DNA from 2 places in the Amycolatopsis lexingtonensis genome. Region 1 is predicted to be linked to the other one. Evidence: riboswitches for the same ligand, from Rfam matches in the RefSeq annotation. Region 1 holds a riboswitch; the other holds the start of a gene.
The links. Region 1 has a riboswitch for glycine ahead of gcvP (aminomethyl-transferring glycine dehydrogenase). Riboswitches for the same ligand answer to the same signal wherever they lie in the genome.

Region 1 (4,784 bases):
AGGAGACCGTGGTGTCCGAAGTCAGTGCTGTCACCGATGCGGCGTTCGCCGAGGTCCTCGGCAGCGACGTCCCCGTGCTGGTCGAGTTCTGGGCCACCTGGTGCGGCCCGTGCCGGATGGTCGGCCCGGTGCTGGCCCAGCTGGCCACCGAGCGGGCCGGGCAGCTCGCCATCCGCAAGATCAACGCGGACGAGAACCCGGAGACCACCCGGTCCTACCAGGTCATGTCGCTGCCGACGATGATCCTGTTCCGCGGCGGGGAACCGGTCGAGACCATCGTCGGCGCGTTCCCGAAGGCCCGCATCGAGGAGCGGCTCGACCGGGCCCTCACGGCGCCGTCGCTTTGACGAACGTGTCCGCCACCTCGCGGCCGTACTTCTCCACGTCCAGCGCCGGGTCGGCGGCGTAGGCCGCGGCGACGCCGTCGATGGCCTGCGCGATCGACATCGCCATCACCTCGGGCGTGAAGTCGCCGAAGACGCCCTCCGCCTGGCCCTGTTTGAGCTGACGGGCCAGCCCGTGCACCCGCAGGTCGTCGACCAGCACCTTCGTCATCACCCAGCCGTCGACGTCGTCGGCGTTGGCGGCCAGCTCGGTCAGGACCCGGACGCATTCCGGGTACGCGCGCAGGAACGCGATCGACGTCTCGATGTGCGCCCGCAGGTAGCCGCGCCGGTCGGCGGGGTCGAGCCCGCCGCCGGTGCGTTCGGTCAGGTAGTCGTTCTTCGTCTGGACGACCGCGCTCAGCACGGCCTGCATCAGGCCGGCCTTGTTCGTGAAGTGGTAGGAGATCAGCCGGGTGCTGCTGAGCCCGGCGCGTTCCTTGATCTTGGCGAACGTCGTGCGGCGGTACCCCAGGTCGGCGAGGACGCCGATGGTCGCGCCGATGATCTGCGCGCGGCGGGCGGCCTCGGCTGGGCTGAGTCCCAGTTCGGCCAGGTGTTCGGTCTTTACTTGCATGAGTAAAAAGTTACTCGACTGAGTAAATCGGGTCAAGGGGTTTAAGTCCGCGTGTGCCGGGTACGGCGAACGGCTCAAAGGCTCATCCGACCGTTGAGGCTTGCCGCGCGTCGCGTTGACCGGCACTGTCCCGGCGCTTACCGTCGAAGGAGGTAAATCGCCACGGTGTGATTCACGGTCTGGGGCCGGATCGTGGCGATTGATCTCCGGTGGGTCCCGCTCCTGGGACTCCCCGGCTGTCATTCGCCGGCCACCAGGTCGGGCGAGGGGAGGCTTGCGTGGTCGAGGCTGGTTCCGAGAAGCAGCCTGTTGAGGTCGCGAGTGGCGAGCAGGGTGAGCTGTTCCCCGACAACTCGCTGCCGGACGAGCTGGTGGGTTACCGCGGCCCGGCCGCGTGCCAGATCGCCGGGATCACCTACCGCCAGCTCGACTACTGGGCCCGGACGAAGCTGGTCGCACCCAGCATCCGCACGGCGCACGGCTCCGGCTCGCAGCGGCTGTACTCGTTCAAGGACATCCTGGTCCTCAAGGTCGTCAAGCGGCTGCTGGACACCGGGGTCTCGCTCCAGAACATCCGGGTCGCCGTCGACCACCTGCGCGTGCGCGGGGTCCGCGACCTGGCCAGGGTGACGCTGTTCTCCGACGGCACCACCGTCTACGAATGCACCTCGCCGGAGGAGATCGTCGATCTGCTCCAGGGCGGCCAAGGCGTCTTCGGTATCGCGGTCAGCGGCGCCATGCAGGAAATCAGCGGGACGATCCACGAGTTCCCGGCCGAACGCGCCGACGGCGGTGTCGTCGAGACGCACCAGCCGGACGAGCTCACCCAGCGCCGCAACGCACGCAAGACCGGTTGATCACCGCCGCGGCGGACGGAGTAAGGTTCTCCTTGCGGTCGACGAACCCGCGCGGGAGAGTCCGAGCCTCATATTGAGCTCGGCGCCGAAGGAGCAAGTCCTCCCCGGAACCTCTCAGGCACCCTGGACCGCGCGGATGAGACGCCTCTGGAAAGCGGGTCGTCAGGACACAGCCTGATGGCCCCGCCGACGGTGCAAGCCCGGCTCAACCACGCGGGCGAAACTCTCAGGCGCCCTTCGGGGTACGGACAGAGTGGGGAGGGTGCCTCGCTCATGGCGAGGCATGCTCGCGGCACGCGCTCGCCGCTCTCGCGCGGCGTGTCTTGTGGGGGTGCAACCCCCACACCCCGCCCGGAGGGCTTCGCCCCCGGACCCCCGACCGTGGTCGCGTTCGCAGGGAGGCCTCCGTGAATCCGTCACTCGCCTCCCTGGAACAGGGGATTCCCTTCGCCGAGCGGCACCTCGGGCCCGGTCCCGGCGAACTCCGGCACATCCTCGACGTCATCGGGGTCGCTTCCCTCGACGAACTCGCCGAACACGCCGTTCCCGAGTCGCTGCGCGCGTCCGCCGAGCCGCTCGAACTGCCGTCGGCGGCCTCCGAAGCCCAGGCGCTGGCCGAACTGCGCGCGCTGGCCGCCCGCAACCGGCCGACCGCCGCGATGATCGGGCTCGGCTACCACGACACCGTGACCCCGCCGGTGATCCGGCGGAACGTGCTCGAGAACCCGGCCTGGTACACCGCCTACACGCCGTACCAGCCGGAAATCTCCCAAGGGCGGCTCGAAGCGCTGCTCAACTTCCAGACCATGATCGCGGACCTGACCGCGCTCCCGGTCGCGAACGCCTCCCTCCTCGACGAAGCCACCGCGGCCGCCGAGGCGATGACGCTGGTGCGGCGGGCCGGGAAGTCCGCGTCGCACCGGTTCGTCGTCGACCAGGACACCCTGCCGCAGACGCTCGCCGTGCTGCGGACGCGGGCCGAGCCGCTCGGGATCGAGCTGGTCGTGGAAGACCTGTCCCAGGGACTCACCGGGCTGGGGCTCGGCGGCGACTTCTTCGGCGTGCTGCTGGCCTACCCGGGCGCTTCGGGCGCGGTGCGCGAACTCGACCTGACCATCGCGGACGCCAAGAAGCACGGCGCCGCGGTGGTCGTGGCCGCGGACCCGCTCGCCTTGACGCTGCTGCGGCCGCCGGGTGAGCTCGGCGCCGACGTCGCCGTGGGGTCGACGCAGCGGTTCGGCGTCCCGCTCGGCTTCGGTGGTCCGCACGCGGCCTACCTCGCGGTGCGGAAGGGGCTCGAGCGGCAGCTGCCCGGCCGCTTGGTCGGTGTCTCGGCCGACGCCGACGGCGCGCCCGCGTACCGGCTCGCGCTGCAGACGCGCGAGCAGCACATCCGCCGCGAGAAGGCGACTTCGAACATCTGCACCGCGCAGGTCCTGCTGGCCGTCATGGCGTCGATGTACGCCGTGTACCACGGGCCTGATGGCCTCCGCGCGATCGCGCTGCGGGCCCACCGGATGGCCACCGTGCTCGCCGCCGGCCTGGCCGAAGGCGGCGTCGAGGTCGTGCACGGCGAGTTCTTCGACACCGTGACCGCGGCGGTGCCGGGCCGGGCCGACGCGGTCGTCGCGGCGGCCCGCGACCTCGGCGTCTCCCTGCGCCGGATCGACGAAGACCACGTCGGCGTCGCCTGCGACGAGACGACCACGCGGGAGCGGCTTTCCTTCGTGTGGAAGGCGTTCGGCGTCTCGGTGTCCGATGTGGACGGCCTGGACGCGGACACGGCCGACGCGCTCCCGGCGCCGTTGCGGCGCACGAGCGAGTTCCTCACGCACCCGGTGTTCCACGAGCACCGGTCGGAAACCGCGATGCTGCGGTACCTGCGCCGGCTGGCCGACCGGGACTACGCGCTCGACCGCGGCATGATCCCGCTCGGCTCCTGCACGATGAAGCTCAACGCCACCGCGGAGATGGAACCGGTCACCTGGCCGGAGTTCGCCGGGCTGCACCCGTTCGCGCCCGCCGAGGACGCCGCCGGCCTGCTCGAAGTGGTGGCCGACCTGAGCGCCTGGCTCGCGCGGATCACCGGCTACGACGCGGTTTCGCTGCAGCCCAACGCCGGGAGCCAGGGCGAGTTCGCCGGCCTGCTGGCGATCCGCGCCTACCACCGCTCGCGCGGCGAGGGCGCGCGGGACGTCTGCCTGATCCCGGCCAGCGCGCACGGCACGAACGCGGCGAGCGCCGTGATGGCGGGGATGCGGGTGGTCGTCGTCCGCTGCGACGACGCCGGGAACATCGACCTCGCCCACCTGCGGTCCACTGTGGACGAGCACCGCGGCGACCTGGCCGCGATCATGCTGACCTACCCGTCGACGCACGGGGTGTACGAGGACACCGTCGGCGAGGTCTGCGCGGCGGTGCACGACGCGGGCGGGCAGGTGTACGTCGACGGCGCCAACCTGAACGCGCTGATCGGCGTCGCCCAGTACGGCCGGTTCGGCGCCGACGTGTCGCACCTCAACCTGCACAAGACGTTCTGCATCCCGCACGGTGGCGGCGGCCCCGGCGTCGGGCCGATCGGGGTCCGCGCGCACCTGGCGGCGTTCCTGCCGAACCACCCGCTGCAGCCGGCGGCCGGCCCCGCGACCGGCGTCGGCCCGGTCAGCGCGGCGCCGTGGGGCAGTGCGTCGATCCTGCCGATCTCGTGGGCGTACGTCCGGATGATGGGCGCCGCCGGCCTGCGCCGGGCGACGCTCGTGGCGGTGGCCAACGCCAACTACATCGCCCGGCGCCTCGGCGAGCACTACCCGGTGCTGTACGCCGGCCGGTCGGGTTTCGTGGCGCACGAGTGCATCCTGGACCTGCGGCCGCTGACGAAGGCGACGGGCGTGACCGTGGACGACGTCGCGAAGCGGCTGGCGGACTACGGGCTGCACGCGCCGACGATGTCGTTCCCGGTCGCGGGCA
Region 2 (4,784 bases), 3.2 Mb from region 1:
CGCCAGCTTCATCACGGCCTCGCAGTTCCTGGTCGACGGCGGCATCTCCGGCGCGTACGTCACCCCGCTCTAACGCTTGGTCGGTTTCTTGACGCCGTAGACCTCCCGCAGGTAGCTCCAGGCGGCGTTGAGCTTCTTGCGCTCTTCGGACACGAGCCGTTCGCGGCGGCGCAGCACGCGGACGGCGATCTCGGAGGCGAGGAAGGCGCCGGCGGTGAAGGTCAGCACGCCGACGATCAGGGTCAGGACGACGATGGTGGTGGTCATGGTGACCAGCGTCGGGTGGCCGTGGGCGGTTTGTCCCTGCGCAAAGCTAGCGGGTTTCGTTAGCTTTGTGAGGTGACGCACTGGCGCGCCGACGAGTGGGCGGAAGCGGTCCGGACCGGGATCCGCTCCCGCGGGCTTTCCCTGGACGAGGCCGCCCGCCGCATCGGCGTCCCGACGTCGACGCTGCGCAGCTGGATCGAGCACCGGCACGCGCCGAAGGTGACGGTGTTCGACCACTGGGCGCAGCTGGCCGAGGTCACCGGGCTGGGGGAGGCCGAGCTGCTGCGCGTCGCCGGCGTGCTGCCCGACTCGCTCGCTTCGCCGGTGCACGTCGCGCAGGCGGCGAAGGCGCTGCGGGAGGGCATCGACCAGGCCGGACAGTTCCTCCGGCAGGCCACCGCGCTCGTCTACTCCTCGCCCGGCACGCAGGTGGCCAACGCGATCGCGGCGTCGCCGATCGACTGGGAGATGCGGATCCGCTCGGCCACCCGCGGCGACGAGGTCCGCGTCACCTACCACCACTACGTCGGGATCGTGCCGCCGCGGGACTTCCCGTTTTCCGAGGACGAGGCGCGGAGGATCATCGAGCACGACATCCTCGGCGAACTGTGGCGGCCGCTCGGGCTGTACTGGCGGGTCGCCGAGGTGCACGACTGGCACGAGCCCCCGCGGCTGGTCATCCAGGTGCCCGAGCAGGAGGCGACGCGCCCGCCCGCGCCGTCGCCGGTCGTGGCCGCGCCGCCGGTCGTGGTGCTGTCGCCGATCTGGGGGTACGGCGAGCTGCTGGCGTCGCTGATCGCCGACGGCCTCGGCTTCGGCAACGTCGACTTCCGCTACTTCGGCCTCCCGGACGCGATGGCCGACCGCGTCCGGATCACCGCCCGCGAGCTGGCCGAACCCGCGCCGCGGCTGGTGCACTCGGTGCCGCCGATCATGCTGCTGCACGGCCTGGCGGTGCCGGACCTGACCGGGCGCCTCCCGGTCGTGGTCCGCTACGGGCCGCGGATGCGGGCGCGGGCGGCGCGGATCTACCGGGAGCCGCTGCTCGAAGCCGGGTTCGCCGACCCCGAGGCCGGCGCCCGGGCGATCGAGGAGGCGGTCACGGTCCCGCCGGGCAGCGCGTACTACGAGGTGACCCTGGCCGACGAGGACGTCTTCGACGGCGACCGCCCGTCCCTGGACCGGCTCAACGACGCGGTGGCCTGGCACGCCGAGCAGATCGTCGAGCAGGTGCTGCTGGGTGCCGGGCACCCGCCGGTCCCGCTGGGCGGCCCGCTCAAGCGCCTGGTCCTGCCCTCGGGCCGGGTCCGGCGGCCCCCGGCTTTGGCCGGTCAGGTCGTCCGCCGGGTCGCCGGCACCCCCTGACCCAAGCGCCCCAATGTGGCGTTCGGTGCGTCTGACGCACCCAATGTGGCGTTCGGTGCGTCTGACGCACCCAACGCCACATTGGGGCGCTCGGGGCGGGGTCGAGGATCACTGTGGCGTTGGCCGGGTTGTGTAGACGCCCGCCGGAAGCGCCGGGTACCGTAACCGCCACAACTGCAGATCGGGCCGTTGAGCCGAGGCGGGAGAGCCCTCACGAAGTCGGTGGGGCACCGAAGGAGCAAACTCCCCGGAATCTCTCAGGTACCTGCTACCGCTTCGCGCGAGGCCACTCTGGAAAGCAGGCGCACCCGCGCCTCACCCAAGGTGAAAGCCGTGTTCCGCACGGTGAAACTCTCAGGTGCCATGACAGAGGGGGAGTTCCCAGCGCACCGTTGTGTGCCCGGCCCGAGGAGCTCCCGATCACTTCCACGCAGTTCGACGCCCGTCACATCGGCCCGTCCGAGGCCGAGCGCGCGAAGATGCTGGCCGAGTGCGGCTACAGCAGTCTCGACGCGCTCGTCGGCGCCGCCGTCCCCAGTGCCATCCGCGCCACGCGTGAGCTGGTCCTGCCGCCCGCCGCGTCCGAAGAGGACGCCACCGCGGAACTGCGCGCCCTCGCCGCGCGCAACCGGCCGATGACGCAGATGATCGGCCTCGGCTACTCCGACACCGTCACCCCCGGCGTGATCCGCCGGAACGTCCTCGAGAACCCGGCCTGGTACACCGCGTACACGCCTTACCAGCCGGAAATCTCGCAAGGCCGCCTCGAAGCGCTCCTCAACTTCCAGACGATGGTCGCCGACTTGACCGGCCTGGCCACCGCGAACGCGTCCCTGCTGGACGAGTCGACCGCCGTCGCCGAAGCCGTCACGCTGATGCGCCGCGCGTCGAAGTCCAAGTCCAACAAGGTCGTGCTCGACGCCGAGTGCCTGCCGCAGACCATCGCCGTCGTGCGCACCCGCGTCGAGGCGCTGGGCATCGAGGTCGAGGTCCGAGACCTGCTCACCGGCCTGCCGGACGAGTTCTTCGGCGTCGTCGTCCAGTACCCGGGCGCGTCCGGTGTGCTGCGCGGCCGCGGCTTCTACCACGCGATTTCGGAGTCGGCGAAGGCCGCGGGCGCGCTGTACACCGTCGCCGCCGACCTCCTCGCGCTCACCCTGATCACCGCGCCCGGCGAGTTCGGCGCCGACGTCGCCGCGGGCTCGACCCAGCGCTTCGGCGTCCCACTCGGCTACGGCGGCCCGCACGCCGGGTACATGTCCGTCCGCGCCGGGCTCGAGCGCTCACTGCCCGGCCGCCTGGTCGGCGTCTCGGTCGACGCCGACGGCAACCCGGCCTACCGGCTGGCGCTGCAGACCCGTGAGCAGCACATCCGCCGCGAAAAGGCGACGTCCAACATCTGCACCGCGCAGGTCCTCCCGGCGGTGCTGGCCGCGATGTACGCGGTCTACCACGGCCCGGACGGCCTGAAGCGGATCGCCCAGCGCGTCCACGGCCTCGCCGCGGGCTTCGCGGACGCCCTCCGCCAGACCGGCGTCGAGGTCGTGCACGAGTCCTTCTTCGACACCGTCGTCGCGCACGTCCCGGGCCAGGCCGCCGAGGTCCACGCGGCCGCCCGCGAAGCCGGGATCAACCTCGGGCACGTCGACGCCGACCACGTCCGCGTCGCCTTCGACGAGGTCAGCACCCCCGCGATCGCCGCGAAGGTCCTGAAGGCGTTCGGCGTCGAGTCCGACCTCGAAGACGGCGTCGCGCTGCCGAACGGCCTCGCCCGCGAGAGCGGCTTCATGGGCCACGAGGTCTTCGGCACCCACCGCTCCGAGACGGCGATGCTGCGTTACCTGCGCAAGCTGTCCGACCTGGACTACGCGCTGGACCGCGGCATGATCCCGCTCGGCTCCTGCACGATGAAGCTCAACGCCACCACCGAGATGGAGCCGATCAGCTGGCGCGAGTTCGCGGGCATCCACCCGTTCGCCCCGGCCGAGGACGCCGAGGGCTACCACGTCCTCGTCGCGCAGCTCGCCGACTGGCTGGCCGAGGTCACCGGCTACGACAAGGTGTCGCTGCAGCCGAACGCGGGCAGCCAGGGCGAACTGGCCGGGCTCCTCGCCATCCGCGCCTACCACCGCGCGAACGGTGACGAGGGCCGGGACGTCTGCCTGATCCCGTCGTCCGCGCACGGCACCAACGCCGCCTCCGCGGTGCTCGCCGGGATGCGCGTGGTCGTCGTGAAGTGCACCGACGAGGGCAACGTCGACCTGGCCGACCTGCGGTCCAAGGTGGACACCCACCGCGACACGCTCGCCGCGATCATGGTCACCTACCCGTCCACGCACGGCGTGTACGAGCACGACATCGACGAGCTGGCCAAGATCGTCCACGACGGCGGCGGCCAGGTGTACGTCGACGGCGCGAACCTCAATGCCCTGCTGGGCCTGGCCAAGCCGGGCGAGTTCGGCGGCGACGTCTCGCACCTGAACCTGCACAAGACCTTCTGCATCCCGCACGGCGGTGGCGGCCCGGGCGTCGGCCCGGTCGCGGTGCGCGCGCACCTCGCGCCGTACCTGCCCAACCACCCGCTGCTGGACCAGGCCGGCCCGGAGACGGGCGTCGGCCCGATCAGCGGCGCGCCGTACGGCTCGGCGTCGATCCTGCCGATCTCCTGGGCGTACGTCCGGATGATGGGCGCGCCCGGCCTGACCGCCGCGACGAAGGTCGCGGTGCTGGCCGCGAACTACGTCGCTTCGCGCCTGGCGCCGCACTACCCGGTGCTCTACACGGGCCAGGACGGCCTGGTCGCGCACGAGTGCATCCTCGACCTGCGCCAGCTCACCAAGGAGACCGGCGTGACGGTCGACGACGTCGCGAAGCGGCTCATCGACTACGGCTTCCACGCGCCGACGATGTCGTTCCCGGTCGCGGGGACGCTGATGGTCGAGCCGACCGAGTCCGAGGACCTGGGCGAGATCGACCGGTTCATTGCCGCGATGATCGCCATCCGCGCCGAGATCGACGAGGTGGCGAACGGCAAGTGGAGCGCCGAGGAGTCGCCGCTGCGGGGTGCGCCGCACACCGCGGAGACGCTGGTCGGCGAGTGGGACAAGGCCTACGACCGCGAGCTGGCCGTGTACCCGGCGGGTGTTTCGCGC

Region 2: it holds a riboswitch for glycine, as region 1 does, so the genes downstream of both, gcvP (aminomethyl-transferring glycine dehydrogenase) here and gcvP (aminomethyl-transferring glycine dehydrogenase) in region 1, are expected to answer to the same signal.

The regions. Positions count from the first base shown of each region.
Region 1 is NZ_JADBEG010000001.1:2,222,351-2,227,134, reverse strand. Features, by position in the region: gene trxA (thioredoxin) at 12-347, shown strand; gene H4696_RS10410 (TetR/AcrR family transcriptional regulator) at 328-960, opposite strand; gene H4696_RS10405 (MerR family transcriptional regulator) at 1,239-1,817, shown strand; glycine riboswitch at 1,860-1,958, shown strand; gene gcvP (aminomethyl-transferring glycine dehydrogenase) at 2,225-4,784, shown strand, end outside.
Region 2 is NZ_JADBEG010000001.1:5,398,926-5,403,709, reverse strand. Features, by position in the region: gene H4696_RS24260 (3-oxoacyl-ACP reductase) at 1-73, shown strand, start outside; gene H4696_RS24255 (hypothetical protein) at 70-267, opposite strand; gene H4696_RS24250 (helix-turn-helix domain-containing protein) at 340-1,632, shown strand; glycine riboswitch at 1,823-1,916, shown strand; gene gcvP (aminomethyl-transferring glycine dehydrogenase) at 2,052-4,784, shown strand, end outside.